2 regions of the Roseburia rectibacter genome follow, and region 2 is predicted to be linked to the other one. Evidence: predicted binding sites of a transcription regulator. Region 2 holds the regulator's gene; the other holds the start of a gene.
What was found. The regulator Rex, encoded in region 2, represses fermentation and respiration genes when NADH is low (regulators of the CRP and FNR family bind a similar motif). The targets are predictions, from matches to a motif close to ATTGTTAANTANTTAACAAT.
Positions count from the first base shown of each region.

Region 1: a site for Rex is predicted at 7,151-7,170, ahead of H8S51_RS08710 (4Fe-4S dicluster domain-containing protein). Genes of this name have one in related genera too.

Region 1 is NZ_CP092473.1:1,841,124-1,850,513, forward strand. Features, by position in the region: gene H8S51_RS08680 (cation transporter) at 1-125, shown strand, start outside; gene H8S51_RS08685 (heavy metal translocating P-type ATPase) at 362-2,245, shown strand; gene H8S51_RS08690 (DUF6110 family protein) at 2,422-2,754, shown strand; gene H8S51_RS08695 (heavy metal translocating P-type ATPase) at 2,912-4,987, shown strand; gene H8S51_RS08700 (fibronectin type III domain-containing protein) at 5,051-5,761, shown strand; gene H8S51_RS08705 (hypothetical protein) at 5,915-7,051, shown strand; gene H8S51_RS08710 (4Fe-4S dicluster domain-containing protein) at 7,196-8,644, shown strand; gene ltrA (group II intron reverse transcriptase/maturase) at 9,302-9,390, shown strand, end outside.
Region 2 is NZ_CP092473.1:2,074,801-2,084,190, reverse strand. Features, by position in the region: gene alr (alanine racemase) at 1-561, opposite strand, end outside; gene H8S51_RS09880 (NAD(P)H-hydrate dehydratase) at 594-2,156, opposite strand; gene H8S51_RS09875 (redox-sensing transcriptional repressor Rex) at 2,243-2,896, opposite strand; gene abc-f (ribosomal protection-like ABC-F family protein) at 3,021-4,958, opposite strand; gene H8S51_RS09865 (NADP-dependent isocitrate dehydrogenase) at 4,955-6,166, opposite strand; gene H8S51_RS09860 (GntR family transcriptional regulator) at 6,181-6,840, opposite strand; gene H8S51_RS09855 (beta/alpha barrel domain-containing protein) at 6,851-8,239, opposite strand; gene H8S51_RS09850 (chorion class high-cysteine HCB protein 13) at 8,553-8,777, shown strand; gene H8S51_RS09845 (hypothetical protein) at 8,926-9,090, opposite strand; gene H8S51_RS09840 (hypothetical protein) at 9,260-9,390, shown strand, end outside.

The DNA.
Region 1 (9,390 bases), 230 kb from region 2:
CAAGTGTCAGTTTCATGACACAGAAAATGATGGTAGATGCTGTAGATGACAAATTTGATGACATCATGAAAGAAGTAGTAAAAGTCTGCGCAAAGGTTGAACCGGACTGCAAGATCTTACTGTAAGAAAAATCCAAATAAAACAATAACATAGTTGTGTGTGACAATCGGTCTCATACAGGAAAAGCCCGGTTATGCAAAAGGAGTGCTGCACATGAACATATATCTGCGCAAAATAAAAAGACGCAGGAGAAAAGATATCAGGCAGCACGTTGTATGAAATACATGTATACCGGGCTTACAAAAAAGAAAACATATGAATACATGAACATATGAAATAAAAGTAGAAAAGAGGAAACGATATGACATCAAAACAGAAAAAAATGCTGTACCGTATTATCACTGCATTTGTGCTGTTTGTAGTGTTAATGGTTTTAGAACATACCGGAGTATTAGAGCAGTTACCGGGTCAGTGGATTGTATTTCTGATCTATCTGATCCCATATCTGGTGATTGGTTATGACATTGTCTTTAAGGCGGTAAGAAACATCAGTCACGGACAGGTGTTTGATGAAAACTTCCTGATGATGGTCGCAACCTTTGGTGCATTTGGTGTAAAAGAATACTCGGAAGCAGTTGCAGTTATGCTGTTTTATCAGGTTGGAGAGCTGTTCCAGAATTATGCGGTCGGCAAATCCAGACAGTCTATTTCTGATATGATGAATATCTGTCCGGAGTATGCAAATATAGAGGAAGATGGCGTGTTAACGCAGGTAGATCCGGATGATGTGGAAGTGGGAAGCATCATTGTTGTAAAACCGGGCGAGCGTATCCCGCTTGATGGAATCGTGACAGAGGGAACATCCATGATCGATACAGCTGCACTGACCGGTGAATCTGTACCACGCAGGGCAACCGTCGGTGATGAGATCATCAGCGGTTGTGTGAATGGAAGCAGTACGATCAAAGTAAAAGTAACAAAAGCATTCGAAGATTCTACGGTAGCCCGTATTTTAGAACTGGTAGAGAATGCAAGCAGCAAAAAAGCAAAAGTGGAGAACTTTATCACCAGATTTGCAAAATACTATACACCGGTTGTTACCATCGGTGCAGTGATTTTAGCAATCTTACCTCCGCTGATCTTAGGCGGCGGCTGGGCAGACTGGATACAGAGAGCATGTATCTTCCTTGTTATTTCCTGCCCATGTGCACTTGTTATTTCCGTTCCGCTTGGTTTCTTTGGTGGAATTGGTGCCTCCTCTAAGATTGGTATTTTAGTAAAAGGAAGCAACTATTTAGAGGCAGTTGCCGAGATGACAACGATCGTTTTTGATAAGACCGGTACGCTGACAAAAGGTGAATTTAAAGTTTCTGAAGTCCTGCCATCTGCAGAGAAAAATAACACGATTGGAAAAGAAGAATTATTGGAGATCGCAGCCTACGGTGAAGGGTATTCCAACCATCCGATTGCAAACTCGATCCGTGAAGCATACGGAAAAACGCTTTCCATGGAGCGTGTTACAGATACGGAGGAGATCGCCGGACACGGTATCCATACATTTATTGATGGCAGGGAAGTATACCTTGGTAATGCAAAACTGATGGAGGCGCAGAATATCGCCTACACGGAAAACAAGACTGCCGGAACAGTTGTCTATGTGGCATGTAACAATGTATTTGCCGGAAGTATCGTAATTTCAGATACAGTCAAAGAAGGCAGTAAAAATGCAATCGCTGATATGAAAAAGGTCGGTGTGAAAAAGACGGTAATGCTGACTGGAGACAGACAGGCGGCGGCAGATGCTGTTGCAGCAGAACTTGGCATTGATGAAGTGCATGCAGAACTGCTCCCGGCAGATAAAGTTGGAGAAGTGGAGAAGTTATTAGGTTCACAGAATGAAAAAGAACGGCTTGCGTTCGTCGGAGATGGTATCAATGACGCACCGGTACTCACGAGGGCAGATATCGGAATTGCCATGGGAAGCATGGGATCGGATGCAGCGATCGAGGCAGCGGATATTGTGCTTATGGATGATGATATCCGAAAAATCGCATCACTCGTTAAAATTGCAAGAAAGACACTTGGCATTGTAAAACAGAATATTGTATTTGCACTTGCCATCAAGGCCCTGGTATTATTATTAGGTGCCCTTGGTATGGCAAATATGTGGGAAGCAGTATTCGCAGATGTCGGAGTTTCTGTGATCGCAATTTTAAACTCCATGCGTACGCTGAATACAAAATAGAAAATGAAAGATAAAACATGAAACATGAAAAAGACGACAAATGATAAAATTTCTCATTTGCCGTTTTTTAGTTGAAAATGGAAAAATGAGGGTATATAATCGTTAAAATATTACAGAGAGGGCAGTCGGTTAATGACAGCCAATACAAATAATTTAATCCACAGGAGGTACATAAGATGTTAGATTGTTTTAAAGCAATTAACTGGAAAAAAACAGGTATTTTTGCAGCAGGAGTATTATTTGGAACCGCAGGTGTCAAAGTTCTCTCAAGCAAGGATGCTAAGAAAGTTTACACAAACTGTACAGCAGCAGTACTTCGTGCAAAGGAGTGTGTAATGAACACAGTTACAACTGTTCAGGAGAATGCCGGTGATATCTACGAGGAGGCTAAGAGTATCAACGAGGAGCGTGCCGCAGCAGCAGAGGCAGCAGCTTTCGCAGATGAAGCAGAGAAAGCCGCAGAAACAGAGGACAGTGCAGCAGAGAACGAGGCAGCTGTTGAAGAATAAGGTGTAAAACAAGTAGTCCTGAGAGGATTTCTTCATATAAATAAATGAGGATGAAAATATAAAAGCAGTGGCTTACTTATACCGCGACAGGAAGCACCGGGAGAAAATCCTCAGGTGCTTCCTTTTTTAGAGACAGTCTGGAAATGGAGTGAGAAATATGAAGTTTGTCATCAAACATGAGATCAAAGGGCGTATGCGTATCCATGTGTCCCAGTACAGGATGAGTTGTGGACAGGCAGATACGCTTCTTTATTTTTTACACAGCAATAAATATGTGACGTTTGCAAAAGTTTATGAGCGAACCGGGGATGCGGTAATCTCTTATATTGGAGATCGTGCAGAGATGATCCGTACATTACAGCAGTTTTCTTATGAAAAAGTGGATGTTCCGGCAGGTGTGATCGAAAATTCCGGCCGCGAATTAAATGCGAAATATCAGGAGAAACTGATCGAAAAAGTTGTCTGCCGTTATGCAAGTAAAATGTTTCTGCCATATCCGGTACGGGCATGTGTCACGACGTTCAAATCCGTAAAATATATATGGAAAGGTTTACAGTGCTTATGGCACCGGAAGATTGAAGTGCCGGTACTCGATGCAACTGCGATCGGGGTATCGGTTTTCAGAAATGATATTGAGACAGCCGGCTCGGTTATGTTCTTACTTGGCATAGGAGAACTCTTAGAAGAGTGGACGCATAAGAAATCCGTGGATGATCTGGCGCGTACGATGTCCTTAAATGTAGGAAAAGTCTGGTTAAAGCGCGAAGATCAGGAAGTACTCGTAACAACTTCAGAAATCCGTCCGGGAGATGAAGTTGTGGTTCATATGGGAAATGTCATCCCATTTGACGGAGTGGTAAGCGATGGTGAGGCGATGGTCAACCAGGCATCCTTAACCGGAGAATCTGTTCCGGTCCGGAGGGTAAAAGAAAATTCTGTTTATGCAGGAACAGTGGTAGAAGAAGGAGAACTTACAGTTCTTGTGAAAGAAGTCGGTGGTTCCAGCCGTTTTGAGAAGATCGTTACCATGATCGAGGAGTCTGAAAAATTAAAATCTGCACTGGAAGGAAAAGCAGAGCATCTTGCAGACAAACTGGTGCCATATTCACTGGGCGGTACAGCATTAACATATCTTCTGACCAGAAATGTAAATAAGGCAATATCTGTACTGATGGTTGATTTTTCCTGTGCGTTAAAGCTGGCAATGCCAATTTCCGTATTGTCAGCGATCCGTGAGGCAAGTCTATATCATGTGACCGTCAAGGGTGGCAAGTACTTAGAAGCAGTTGCGGATGCAGACACGATCGTTTTTGATAAGACAGGAACACTCACAAAGGCGCAGCCGACCGTTGTTGACGTCGTATCCTTTAACGGTGCAGATTCGGATGAGTTACTGCGTATCGCAGCATGTTTAGAGGAACATTTTCCTCATTCCATGGCAAAAGCTGTTGTGGATGCAGCACAGCAGAAACATCTGCTGCATGAGGAAATGCACACCAAAGTGGAGTATATCGTAGCACACGGTATATCAACAACGATCGATGGAAAACGTGCAGTGATCGGAAGCAGCCATTTTGTCTTTGAGGATGAAAACTGTACAATTCCGGAAGGAAAGCAGGATCTGTTTGACTCATTGCCAAAAGAATATTCACATCTGTATCTTGCCATCGAAGGAAAACTGGCAGGCGTGATCTGTATCGAAGATCCGCTTCGTGAGGAGGCAGAGGCAGTTGTTAATTCCTTAAAGCGTGCCGGTATCACAAAGGTTGTTATGATGACAGGAGACAGCGAACGTACCGCAGCAGCAATCGCAAAGCGTGTCGGTGTGGACGAGTATTATTCCGAAGTACTGCCGGAAGATAAAGCTGGATTTATTGAGAAAGAAAAAGCAGCCGGAAGAAAAGTGATCATGATCGGTGATGGAATCAATGATTCCCCGGCACTTTCCGCTGCAAACGTTGGTATTGCGATCAGTGATGGTGCAGAGATCGCAAGAGAGATCGCAGATATCACGGTTGGCTCGGATGATCTTTACCAGATCGTAACATTAAAACTATTATCGGACAGCCTGATGAAACGTATCCGCGGCAATTACCGCTTTATCGTAAGTTTCAATCTTGGATTGATCCTTGGAGGTGTAGCAGGAATTTTACAGCCGACTACATCAGCATTACTGCATAATACATCAACACTTTTGATCAGTTTAAAGAGCATGCAGAATCTGCTGGATTAGCAAAGAAAGGATGCGTATAATTCATTTAGCTGGAGCGTATATCTGACTGGTGGACAGTATTATTTGAAAATTGTTACTGGTGATGATATTACTTTGACTGTATCAAAGAATAATCTGAAAGAAAGTTTTACAGAGACACAGACAAAAAATAATGATATGATCGATACTGCAAATGCCATTGATCTGAAAAAGAAGTACAAAGGCGTGATGGCAGCGAATGACAGCATTGATTATTTCAGATTTAAGGTGCCGGCAAAGGGCAAAATCATTTTTAATGCGTTAAATTCTACCGATAATACATTGAAATATCTGTTTTATGATAAAAATTATAATCAGGTTTATAATTTTGAACTTTCTGACGGACGTAAAACAACAGAGACATTTGAACTTGCAGCAGGTAATTATTATCTTGCGGTGACACAGCGTACGGAAGGGTATGGCATCGGCAGTTACAACTTTACTTTGGATTATGCCGCAAGTGCGTCAGCTAAGCCGTCTGTTACCAGCGTAAAAAATGCATCTGGCAAAAAGATGGTTGTAAAATGGAAGAAAGTAAAAGGCATCAGTGGTTACGAGTTACAGTATGCAACGAGTTCTAATTTCAAAAAAGGACTGGTAAAGAAAAATATTTCTTCTGGCAAGACATCTGCAACTTATACAAAACTGAAAAAAAATAAAACCTACTATGTAAGAATGCACTCTTATGTCAAGGTAAACGGCAAAAAGGTATATGGAAACTGGAGTGCAAAAAAGAGTGTTAAAATAAAAAAATAAGATCATAAAAATGGCTGCTTTCCTGTAAATGGGAGGCAGCATTTTTTTGCTTTATTGGTTTACAAGTGAACGAAAAAAGAATAAAATAAACCGTAAATTAAAATGAATGTGTAAGAATAACGGGATCATTCAGGCTGAAAATGGAGGCTTACAATGGAAATACAAAATGATCATAAGAAATCATTAAAGAAAATATGGATTTTGTCTGCAGGAATCATAGTAGTTCTGGCAATTGTGCTGTTTGCAGGGATAAAAAATGGATTTTTTTTAAGAAAGAGCGATAAGATTTTATATGCTATGTATCAAACGGTCAAGGATCAGCCACAGGTGGCAGACGGTTTGAATGGGGAAGATTATACCATTTCGATAGAAGGGCAGTGGAAGAAACAGAAGATACAGGCAGAGTATGCATCAGATTCTGCACAGAAGCAGTTAAGGGGAACGTTAGATCTTGATAAGCTGCAGGATTTGGAATTTGTAATGGTACTAAATGACAAGGAACTGAAAGCACAGTTTCCGTCACTGAGTTCGAAAGTATTTACATATGATTATAACAGTAACAAACAAAGCGGATATATCGCAAAAAAGATCGGTTCACAGAATCTGGAACGTTTTAATACGGTTCTGGCAGGATTATATGGTGGAAAAGAACAAAAAGAGATTGGAAAAGATATATTAAAAGAAGCACGGAAAGAATTTAATAAAATTAAGATCAATAAAATCGAAAAACAGGAATTTGAAATTGACGGTCAGAAAAAAGATTGTGTGGGCTATCAGTTTGTGATCAGCAGTGATAATGTACAAAATGTGTTAGATGCCGCAGAGAAAGCTGCGAAGAAAAAATATGGAGATGGGACAAAAATATCAGAAGATCCTGCCGGGAAAATATTTATGGCGGTTTATGACAAAGTATCAGCAGCGGGGGAGATGGAATGTAAGGTATATTTATTCCGGAATAAGCTGGCTGCGATCGCTGTAAATTATGAAATTGATGGAAATAGGCAGAATATGGAAATTTTATTTTCAGGCGGTGACTTCCGGATGCAGAACATGAAAATCACATATTTAAAGGGAGAAGAGACACACTCTGTCTGGACTGCTATTACAGGAAACCCTGCAGCGGGGGACGGAACACTCACATTTGAATCCGATGATGAAGATGGTCTGAATGGTAGAATTTCCGTGAAAAAGGGCAGTGAAATGACAGACATTACGGGGGAAGAATGTGATCTTATGGGATTGAATGGATTTGAATTGTTAGGATTATTTGGTGAGTTTGCTGGATTTTGAACTGTTATTTTTTCAATAAGATGCAAAAAATCAAAGTGTTTCTCAATAAAAACATGCGAAGTACTTGAATTTCCATACAGATAATATATAATGTCTAAGATGGTTAAAAAGTTAACAAAGATAAGATGAGCGAGGTAAAACACGATGTATGCAGATGAAAATGTGATTAAAATCAAACACGATGTACTCTACACAGTCGCAAAGCTTGCATTTGAAGGCAGACTTGAAGAAGAGAGAGACCACATCGCAACAGAACTCATTCCAGGTCCGACACCGCAGTTTCGCTGTTGTATTTATAAAGAGAGGGAGATCATCCGTCAGAGAGTCCGTTTAGCAGAGGGTAAAGCACCGGGCGCAGAGGATGATGGAAATGTGGTTCAGGTTATCAGCTCCGCATGTGAGGACTGTCCGATTTCCAGTTATACTGTAACAGAGAACTGCCAGAACTGTCTTGGAAAAGCATGTATCAATGCATGTAAATTTGGCGCAATCGAGCCGGGAAGAGATCGTTCCCATATTGATCCTTCCAAGTGTAAAGAATGTGGAAAATGTGCACAGGCATGTCCTTACAATGCAATCGCACATTTAAAGAGACCGTGTAAATTCAGCTGTCCGGTCAATGCGATTACATACAATGAGTACGGCATTTCTGTGATCGATAAAGAAAAATGTATCCGCTGCGGTAAATGTATCCACAGCTGTCCGTTCGGAGCAATCGCATCTAAGACTTATATTGTGCCGGTAATCGAGGCTTTAAAAGCAGGTAAGCATGTATATGCAATGACAGCTCCTGCAACAGAAGGCCAGTTTGGTGCAGATATCACAATGGCAAGCTGGAAAAAAGCGATGAAAGAGATGGGATTTACTGATTTCTATGATGTAGGTCTCGGTGGAGATATGACAGCAGCTTATGAGGCAGAAGAGTGGGCAGAGGCTTATAAAGAGGGAAATAAAAAAGTTACTTCCTGCTGTCCTGCATTCGTAAATATGGTGCGTTTACATTATCCGGAATTAGCAGAGTGTGTATCTACAACAGTATCTCCGATGTGCGCAGTTTCACGTCTGATCAAAGCGAAAGATCCTGATGCGATCACTGTATTTATTGGACCGTGTGTTGCCAAGAAGTCAGAAGTTGCAGATCAGAAGATCGAGGGAAATGCAGATTATGTATTAACATACAGCGAGATCCGTGCAATGATGAAAGCAAAAGGCGTTGAGTTACAGCCGTGTCCAAATGATGATCAGACAGCATCTACATTTGGTAAACGTTTCGCAAACTCCGGCGGTGTAACAGCTGCAGTACTTGAGAGCTTAAAAGAGTCTAACGATGAGATCGCAGCAACCGTATGCAAGGCAAACGGTGCGGCAGAGTGTAAGAAAGCATTACTTCTGTTAAAAGCAGCAAGACTGCCGGAAGACTTCATTGAAGGTATGGCATGCGAGGGCGGCTGCGTTGGTGGTCCAAGTGCGTTCAACGATCAGATTTCTTCCAAAAAGAACCGTGATACCCTGATCGGTCAGGCAGATGACCGTACCATCCATGACAACTTAAAGAATTACGACATGGAAAGCTTCTCCATGCACCGTGAGTAATACGAACGGAGCATTGCATCGCGGGTAATACGAACGGTGCATTGCATCACGGGTAATACGAACGGTGCATTGCATCACGAATAAAATGAACGGTACATTGCATTGTGAGCAAGCAAACAGAATAGTGAGCATTATTATGCCGTGCAGCCTGTAAAAGGGTTGTGCGGCATTTTTGGTTTGCGCGCCATGGGCGCGCTCTAATGGGTGAAAGTCCCGAACACGCCTAGGCAACGAGGAAGTGTATAGCAGAACAGCAAGGGTGTCCATCGTGAGGTGGAATCTGAAGGAAGCTGTAAGCAAACTCTTGGTCCGACGGACAGAAATCACATATAAGGCTCGGAAATACGGATAAGTCTGCCAAAAGAGATGAAGTCCTAAAGTTGCTGGAAGTACGAGTAAATGTGGCGGATAGATGAGAGGAAAGAGCGTGCACCTTAAGCGTGGAGGTCTCACAGGGGTTTCATTAGCCTAGTAACAACGAACTGTGAGAAGTCAGCCGAGCCCATAGTAGTGAAGAAGTCTCTGTAATAGAGATGGAGCAAAGGGGCGAACAATCAATAAGTTTGAGTATGTCTCGTATTGCAGAAGAGATAACATCTGCCGTAACCAATCGGGTAAAAGATGGTCAAATCAAGCGAGACGGAAAGGAAAGAACGCATGGACACAAGTAGTCTAATGGAGCAGATATTATCTAGCGATAACCTCAACAGAGCATATCTGCAGGTCGTACGAAACAAAGGTGCAGA
Region 2 (9,390 bases):
CTTGAAAAGACCGATCTGCTGGTAGGTAGGTTCCTTATCTTTTTCATCCGCTTTCGCAAAATGGGTAAAAATACCCTCCACTATAATATGCGGCAGTTTTGAAAGCTGTGCCATCTCATCTGCTGCGTCTTCTGTGACCTGATAACCGATCCGGCTCATTCCGGTATCGATCGCGAAATGGATCTTGCAGTCTCTTCCGATACTTGCTGCGGCAACGGAAAGTTTTTCTGCCATCTCTTTTGTAAATACGGTTGGACGGATACCTGCTTTAATCATATCCACATACTGGTCCGGAAATACATATCCTAAGATCAGGATCGGTTTCTGGATTCCGTGATTACGAAGGATAAGTCCTTCCTCAACCGTGGCAACTGCATAACCATAAAGATAATCCAGTTTTTCAATCGTCTCTGCAATCTCTACGGCACCATGTCCGTAGCCATCTGCCTTAATGACAGCCATAATTTTTGTGTCTTTTGCAATGTTTCCGCGCATCGCATCCATGTTGTGTAGAATTGCATCCAGATCGATTTCCGCATGCACTCTGCTGTATCTGTTCATGTTGATCCTCCATCTATTTTGTGTACCGTTTTTTATTCAACGAATTTTTGTTCATTATCGACCGGCTTTGTAGTATAAATATTCAGAACTTTTTTAATACCACAGATCAGATCTGAGGCTGTAAGCCCCTGTAACCCCGTTGTGCGTATCATAAGATCACCGGACAGGCCATGAAGATATACCCCAAGAGGAGCCGCCTGGTAAGGTGTTATTTTCTGTGCCATAAATGTACCGATCACACCGCTTAACACATCTCCGCTTCCTGCTGTTGCCATTCCGGAATTGCCGGAAAGATTCAGGTATTTTTTACCATCCGGCAGTGCAGTTACGGTATGTTCGTCTTTTAAGACACATACAACGTGATATTCTTTTGCATAATCCGCAGCAGTCTGAAGCAAATGATGCTGGATCTCACTGACTGTTTTTCCGGTAAGCCGGCTCATCTCTCCGGGATGAGGTGTGATCACTGCCGGGATTTTAAAATTTTTCCAGATATCTGCCTCTGGTAAGTCATTCTGCTCTGCTATCAGATTTAACGCATCCGCATCAAAAAGAATTGCTTTCTTTTCCTGTGACGTTCCATATTCTAACACAAAATTTAATATCTGTGCAGCAGTTTTTTCTTTCCCAAGCCCGGGACCTGCCACAATGGCATCTGCCCAATCAAAAGCCTCCTGTAATACAGCCTTCCCCGGAGCAGCATTTTTATCATAAGTAGTAAGAACCGCCTCTGGAACACAGCTCTGTAAAATAATCCTGTTTTCTTCCGGCGTCAGCACACGCACCAGACCGCATCCTGTGGCGTAAGCAGCTTTTGCAGATAAAACTGCCGCCCCTGCCATATTGACACTTCCTGCGATCAGCAAAAGTTTTCCATAGCTTCCTTTATTAGAATGACTTTTTCTCTCCGGGAGCAGCAATATATCTTTCGTTTCCAATGCCATTACTGACGGTGTCTCTCCCAGCCAGCTTTCTTTCGTGATACCGATATCACATACGATCACTCTGCCGGCATATTCATTTCCCGGCCAGAGAATACTGCCTAATTTCGCAAATGCGAATGTGATCGTGATATCTGCACGAAATGCCATACCAAGGACAGCACCTGTATCTGCAGAAATTCCGGATGCAATATCCACTGCCACTTTTTCTCCCGGAAGTGTATTCATACAACATAATATGTCTGCATAAGTACCAGTCACGTCTCTCGACAACCCTACACCAAATAGTGCATCTATGACAGTTGTTGGTCTGATCTGTTCCGGTAAATCCGTATAGACAGGAACACCATATGCATTTAAAATATCCTGCTGGATTCTGTTTTGCTCCGAGCAATGATCTTTATTTCCAGCAAAAACAACTGTAACAGTATGTCCCTCCAGAAATAAAAGGCGGGCGATCGCAAGACCATCTCCACCATTATTTCCGCTACCGCATACGATAAGAACTTCTGAGAGATCGACTTTTTGCTTATGGAGTTCATTTACAAATGTTATTGCTGCACGCTCCATCAGAAGAAGTCCCGGAACCTTAAAATGTGAAACGGTATTTGCGTCATATTTTTGCATTTCCCTGCTGTTTACAAGATACTTCATGATAATAAACCCCCTGTTATAAGCAAAAAACGCCGCACAAAGATCTGTGCGGCAGCTAATTGCTTCCTGAATTTATGGCACCCTTTTCAGTTGCCGTTTTTTTCTGCTTTTTTGTTTCTGACAATGTTGTAAGATAACTGCATCAAACTGTCGGAAAGATGTACATTCTCTACAACAACATTTTTATCAATGAGCTCCAGGTCTACATGCGCAAAATTCCAGATTGCGCGGATTCCAAGTCCGACTAGTCTGTTTGCAATGGCATCAGCCTTTTCCTTTGGCATAGTAAGCGCCGCAATATCCACCTGATTTTCTGCACAGAAACTCTCTAATTCATCCAGCATGCGGATTTTGATTCCACGCACGGTCACACCGTCCAATGCAGGATTTACATCAAACAGTCCTATGATCACAAAACCAAGTTTTTCAAATTTCACATAGTTTGTAAGTGCCTGTCCAAGATTACCTGCACCCACCACAATAATATTGTGTCTTTCATTTAAACCTAATATCTTACCGATTTCCTCATATAAAAACTTTACATTATAACCATAACCCTGCTGGCCAAAACCACCAAAATTATTCAGATCCTGTCTGATCTGGGATGCGGTCACATTCATTCGTTTACTCAGATCATTGGATGATATACGTTCTACACCGGCATCTAAGAGTTCTCCGAGGTAGCGGTAATAACGCGGCATTCTCCGGATAACTGCCTGTGATATTTCTTTTTCCTGCACAAAAGGTTCCACCTTTCTTACGTTCTCTCGTTTATTATAGTGATTTCCCCTGTGTCTGTCAATGTGTGAAAAATTTAACTATCTTTTTTCAATAAGATATTTTCTGTTTTGTCAGGAAATATCATCAATCAGTTCCATCTAACTGCATTGACAGCTCTTCCCAGGTTTCATAGCAGGTTTCCAGTCGTTCCCTGCACTCCTGCTGTCTTGCTGCAAGCTCATTTAATTTTGCGGAATTAACTGCGTTTTCCGGCTTTGCACATTCTTCATCGATCATGCTTATTTCACTTTCAAGTGCGGCAATCTCTTCCTCGGCTTTTTTTAAACTGTTTTCAATTTTACGAATCCTTGCCTGCTCTGCTTTTTGTGCCTGCCAGTCGAGCTTATTAACGGCATCATCCTGTTTCTTAGGCTGCACATCTGAAGTTTCTGGCTGTTTCACATACAACTGCGTCATAATATCATGTTTTTCCAGATAATAATCATAGTTTCCGATATAATTTACAATTGTTTCACCTGTCAGCTCCAGGATTCTTGTTGCTGTCTGATTGATAAAATAGCGGTCATGTGAAACAAAAAATACCGTTCCTGTATACTGGTTTAATGCAGATTCCAAAATTTCCTTGGATGTAATGTCCAGATGGTTTGTCGGCTCATCTAAAATAAGAAAATTAGCATCTGAAAGCATCAGTTTTGCCAGAGAGACACGGCCTCTTTCACCACCGCTTAAATCTGAGATCCGCTTAAACACATCATCATTTGTAAATAAAAAGGCTGCCAGTACATTGCGGATCTTTGTGTTGTTCAGCTCTGGATAAGCATCTGAGATCTCTTCAAATATGGTTTTTTCCATATGTAAAAGCTGATGTTCCTGATCGTAATATCCAATGTGAACATTCGAACCAAGTGTTACCGTACCACCATCTGCCTGTATCAGATTATTGATGATCTTTAAGATGGTCGTTTTCCCGGTTCCGTTATTGCCGATCAGTGCTACCCGCTCCCCACGTTTAATCTCGAATGAGATATCCGAAAACAATGTAACCGGCGGATATGATTTTGCAAGACCTGACACCGTAAGGACATCATTTCCGCTGACCACATTTGGCTCTAACACGATCTTAATGTCTGTATTGTCCTCAACCGGTTTTTCAATACGTTCTATCTTGTCTAACATCTTTTCGCGGCTCTCCGCACGCTTGATGGATTTTTCACGGTTAAACGATTTTAACTTTGTGATAACTTCTTCCTGATGTCTGATCTCACGCTGCTGATTATAATATTGTTTTAACAGATCTTCACGGACTTTTGCTTTCTTCTTCGCAAAATCCGAGTAATTTCCCTGATATACATAAGCCTTATGCTGGAAAATCTCAACTACTTTCGTGACAACTCTGTCTAAAAAATAACGGTCATGAGCCACGATCACAACAGCACCTTTGTATGCACGCAGAAAATTCTCAAGCCATCGGATCGATTCCATATCCAGATGGTTTGTCGGCTCATCTAAAAGTAATACATCCGGCTTTGTGACTAAGAGTTTGCCAAGCGAAACCCTGGTTTTCTGTCCTCCGGACAATTCATTCATCTGCTTTGTTAAATCTTCGTCCGAAAAACCAAGTCCTTTTAAAATACCGGTTACTTCACTCCGGTATGCATATCCGCCCTGCAGTTCAAATTCGTGGCTCAGACGATGATAAACCTCCATCAGTTTTTCCAGTTCCCCACCGGTCTGCTGATTCATTTCTGACTCCATATTGCGGAGTTTCTGTTCCATTTCAAGGATGTCAGCTCTTGCATTAAGAACTTCGTCATAAATGGTTCTGTGCCCCGATACATCCTGATACTGTGCCAGATAACCGATTGTTTTATCTTTTGCAAGGATCACTTCACCGGTATCGGACGTTTCTTCGCCCATAATAATTTTAAGCAGCGTAGACTTGCCGGCACCATTGATGCCGACAATCGCTGCTTTTTCGTTTGCTTCAATATGAAAACATACATCTTTTAAGATCTCATCTGTTCCAAAAGACTTTGAGATACTCTGACATGACAAAATCATTTTAAACTTTCCTCTAATGTTGTTCTGATTGCCTTGATGAAATTTTCGCTGTTTAATACAACCGGATTCGGATTTGTAGTAATCAGCGCAAGGTCTTTTGTCATTTTACCATCTTCAATGGTCTTTATACAAGCCTTTTCAAGTTTTTCTGCAAAATCAGATAATGCCTGGTTAGAATCAAGTTCTCCACGTTTCTTAAGTGCACCTGTCCATGCAAAAATAGTTGCAACAGAGTTTGTGGATGTCTCCTCACCTTTTAAGTGTTTGTAATAATGGCGCTGTACCGTTCCATGTGCAGCTTCATATTCATAATATCCATCCGGGGAAACTAATACAGAAGTCATCATGGCAAGTGAACCAAATGCACTTGAAACCATATCACTCATGACATCTCCATCATAATTTTTACATGCCCAGATATAACCACCCTCAGACTTCATTACACGTGCAACTGCATCATCGATCAATGTATAAAAATAGGTAATACCTGCTTTTTCGAATTTTTCTTTGTACTCTGCATCAAAGATTTCCTGAAAAATGTCTTTAAAGGTATGATCGTATTTTTTTGAAATCGTATCCTTTGTTGCAAACCACAGATCCTGTTCTGTATCCAGTGCATAATTAAAACAGCTTTTTGCGAAACTTTCAATGGAATTGCAAAGGTTATGCTGTCCCTGAACAACGCCTGCTCCGGTAAAGTTGTGGATCAGTTCTCTCGTCTCTGTACCATCTTCCGCTGTATATACCAGCTCACATTTGCCTGCTCCAGGAATCTTCATCTCAGTTGCTTTATATACATCGCCATATGCATGACGCGCGATCGTGATCGGTTTTTTCCAGTTCTTTACACATGGCTCGATCCCTTTTACAACGATCGGTGCACGGAATACCGTTCCATCTAACATGGCGCGGATCGTACCATTCGGGCTTTTCCACATTTCTTTTAAATTATATTCAGTCATGCGGGCTGCATTTGGTGTGATCGTTGCACATTTTACAGCAACACCGTATTTCTTTGTTGCATTGGCAGAGTCAACGGTAACCTGATCATTTGTCTCATTACGATGCTCTAATCCAAGATCATAATACTCTGTTTTTAAATCAATAAACGGCAGAAGTAATTCATCTTTGATCATTTTCCAGAGGATTCTTGTCATCTCATCTCCGTCCATCTCTACCAGTGGTGTTGTCATTTTGATTTTTTCCATTATGTTCTCCTTTTCTATTGAAATAAATTGTCCCATCCGTAATTGTCCATATTGTGAATGGTGTTCATCATATGCTCATTTGCAAGTTTTTCTGCCAGATTGGCATCATGTTTTTTTAATGCTTCCACAATCTGTCTGTGTTCCTGATTCGATTGCACAGAACGTTTTGGATCTGCAAGTGTGATTTTACGTACACGCTGCACGTAATGATGAAAATCAAGCAGCACATGTTTCAGCTCTTTACTGTCAGAAGCGTTATATAAAATCTCATGGAAACGGTTATCTAATTCCACGACTTGTTCTGAATTTCCTTTTGCTGCATGGAAATCAGACAGATATATATTTTCATCCAGTTCATCTAACTGCTCTTTTGTGATATTGTCCGCAGCCCACTTTGCACACAGTCCCTCCAAACGTGACCGTATCTCGTAAATATCCTGAATATCTTTCTTGGAAATACCTACAACATAAGCACCCTTATTCGGAATGATGGTGACTAATCCTTCCAGTTCAAGCTGGCGGAGCGCCTCACGCACCGGAGTACGGCTGACGCCTAACTCTTCGCCGATATTTTTTTCCTTCAGTTCTTCGTCTGTCGCATATTTTCCGGATAAAATATTCTCACGGATCGTATGGAACACACGGGAACTTAAGGAATAATTATCCTCTCCCATATATGACACCTCATGCTCCTATTGTTACATTTAATTCCTTACAGCATTTTTCAATTTCTTCTACTAATTCCTTATCCGTCAGTACCGTAACACGTCCATCCTCATACTGCTTGTCTACCCAGACTTTTACTTTTTTTACAAGTTCTGAGTTCTTATCGACACTCTTATCTTTCGGAAGATGATAATATGAGTTGATCCAGAGAGCAATTCCTGCAAGACCGGATGTGTTGGAAACAGATACTAATGGCGGTCTGTTTAAGAATTTTCCGGTATCAAAAATATTATAGATCTCCTCATTTTTCAGAAGTCCGTCCGCATGGATTCCAGCTCTTGTAACGTTAAAATTACTGCCGACAAACGGTGTACGGCTCGGCTGCACATATCCAAGCTCTTTTTCAAAATATTCCGCCAGCTCTGTGATCACTGTGGTATCCATACCATCGAGTGTTCCCTTTAACTGTGCATATTCAAAAACCATAGCCTCAAGCGGTGTGTTACCGGTACGCTCTCCGATACCGAACAGGGAGCAGTTGACACCACTGGCTCCATAAAGCCATGCCGTCGTAGAGTTATTAACTGCTTTATAGAAATCATTATGACCATGCCATTCGATCAGTTCAGAAGGTACACCTGCATGTGTGGTCAGACCATAAATGATACCCGGTACACTTCGCGGAATCACAGCACCAGGGAAATTCACTCCATATCCCATAGTATCGCAGGCACGGATCTTGATTGGAATCTTATATTCATCCATCAGCTTCATAAGCTCCACACAGAACGGAATTACAAAACCGTAAATATCAGATCTTGTGATATCCTCCAAATGACAGCGTGGACTGATACCTGTTTCCAAACACTCACGGATGACACTCAGATAAAGATTCATGACCTCTCTTCTTGTCATTTTCATTTTATAGAAAATATGATAATCCGAGCAGCTTACCAGAATACCTGTCTCACGCAGGCCGATATCTTTTACTAACTGGAAGTCTTGTTTGCTTGCCCGAATCCAGCTTGTAACTTCCGGAAATTTATAACCGCGCTCTAAACATTTATAGACGGCATCTCTGTCTTTTTTGCTATATAAAAAGAATTCACTCTGTCGTATCAGACCCTTCGGTCCACCCAGGCGATGCAGATAATCATAGATCGTCACGATCTGTTCTGTTGTATAAGGTGCCCTTGACTGCTGTCCATCACGAAATGTCGTATCTGTGATCCAGATATTTTCCGGCATATTATGTGGTACAATTCGGTCATTGAATGCGATCTTTGGGATCTCATCATACGGGAACAGATTATGGAATACATTTGGTTCTTTCACATCTGCTAACTGATAAAAATGCTCTTCAAGCTGCAGCAGATTCGTTTTCTTATTCATTACAACTTCTCTCATAACGTAAATCCTTCTTTCTGCCATGGCACTTGTGCCATTGACACCTATGCCATGAATGCATATTTTTACTTTTAGAGTGAATATTTTTTCATGCATAATTGTATACAATTATACTTTTTCTATATTCTATACATTTCTTCTCTTATTTGTCAAGGCATAAAATTTTATATTTTCTATAACTTGCAGTTATAAATATGTTAAAATATGCATCCTGTATATTCCTTTAAACCTAACAGAAAATTTTTTCAGATTTGTAACACTTATCTGGCTTTCACATAAGATACAGTGTAAGAAAAATTTCTGGAGGTTTTATATGAGTGATTTAGCTGCAACAAACTGTGGTGGTGGATGTTCCTGTAACGAGGGAGGATGCAATTCCATTCTCTGGATCATCATCTTATTATGCTGCTGTGGCGGTAACGGCGGATTCTGTGGTGGAAATAATGGCTGTGGTGGCAGTAATGACTGTCTGTGGATCATCCTGCTTCTCTTCTGCTGCGGCGGATGTGGTGGAAATGGCGGAGGATGCTTCTGCTAGTCTGAGCATCCATTCCATACAGGCGGCCGGTATTGCCGGTCGCCCTGTATCATTCTATTGTTTATACCAAAAACGTCTCTGCCCGTTACAGGCGAGACGTTTTTTGCCCTCCGGGCAGGATTCTTTCCTGATTCATAGATCATCGATATTATGAGTATTTTTCATTCTGATTTTTATCTGTATATTCCTGATCTTTTTCCCATTTCTGCTGTTGTATCATCTTCTCATAAATTCCACATTCTTTCGGAACTTTCTTTCTTCTGGCACACTCCTCATCTATTTCATAAACACTATTTCCATCAATAATCAGCATATTTTTATTCCTCCCTGTTTATTTTATGCCGGACTGCCTGACATCGTCACTAAACCCATCCTAAAATCTGCATAATAGCTGACATAATCTATTTTTCTGATTCATAAACTGAAAGAAAAAGGCATTCGAGTGAAAAAAACTTTTTTCACACACAAGAATGGAGATTTTTATGGAACAAAATTCATTCACGCCATTTGATAATATGACACAGACCCGAGAACTGCAGATGTTAAAAACAGCAATTCCTTATATGAAAGGCGACCAGAAAAAACAATTTGCCATTCTGATCAAATATATGGA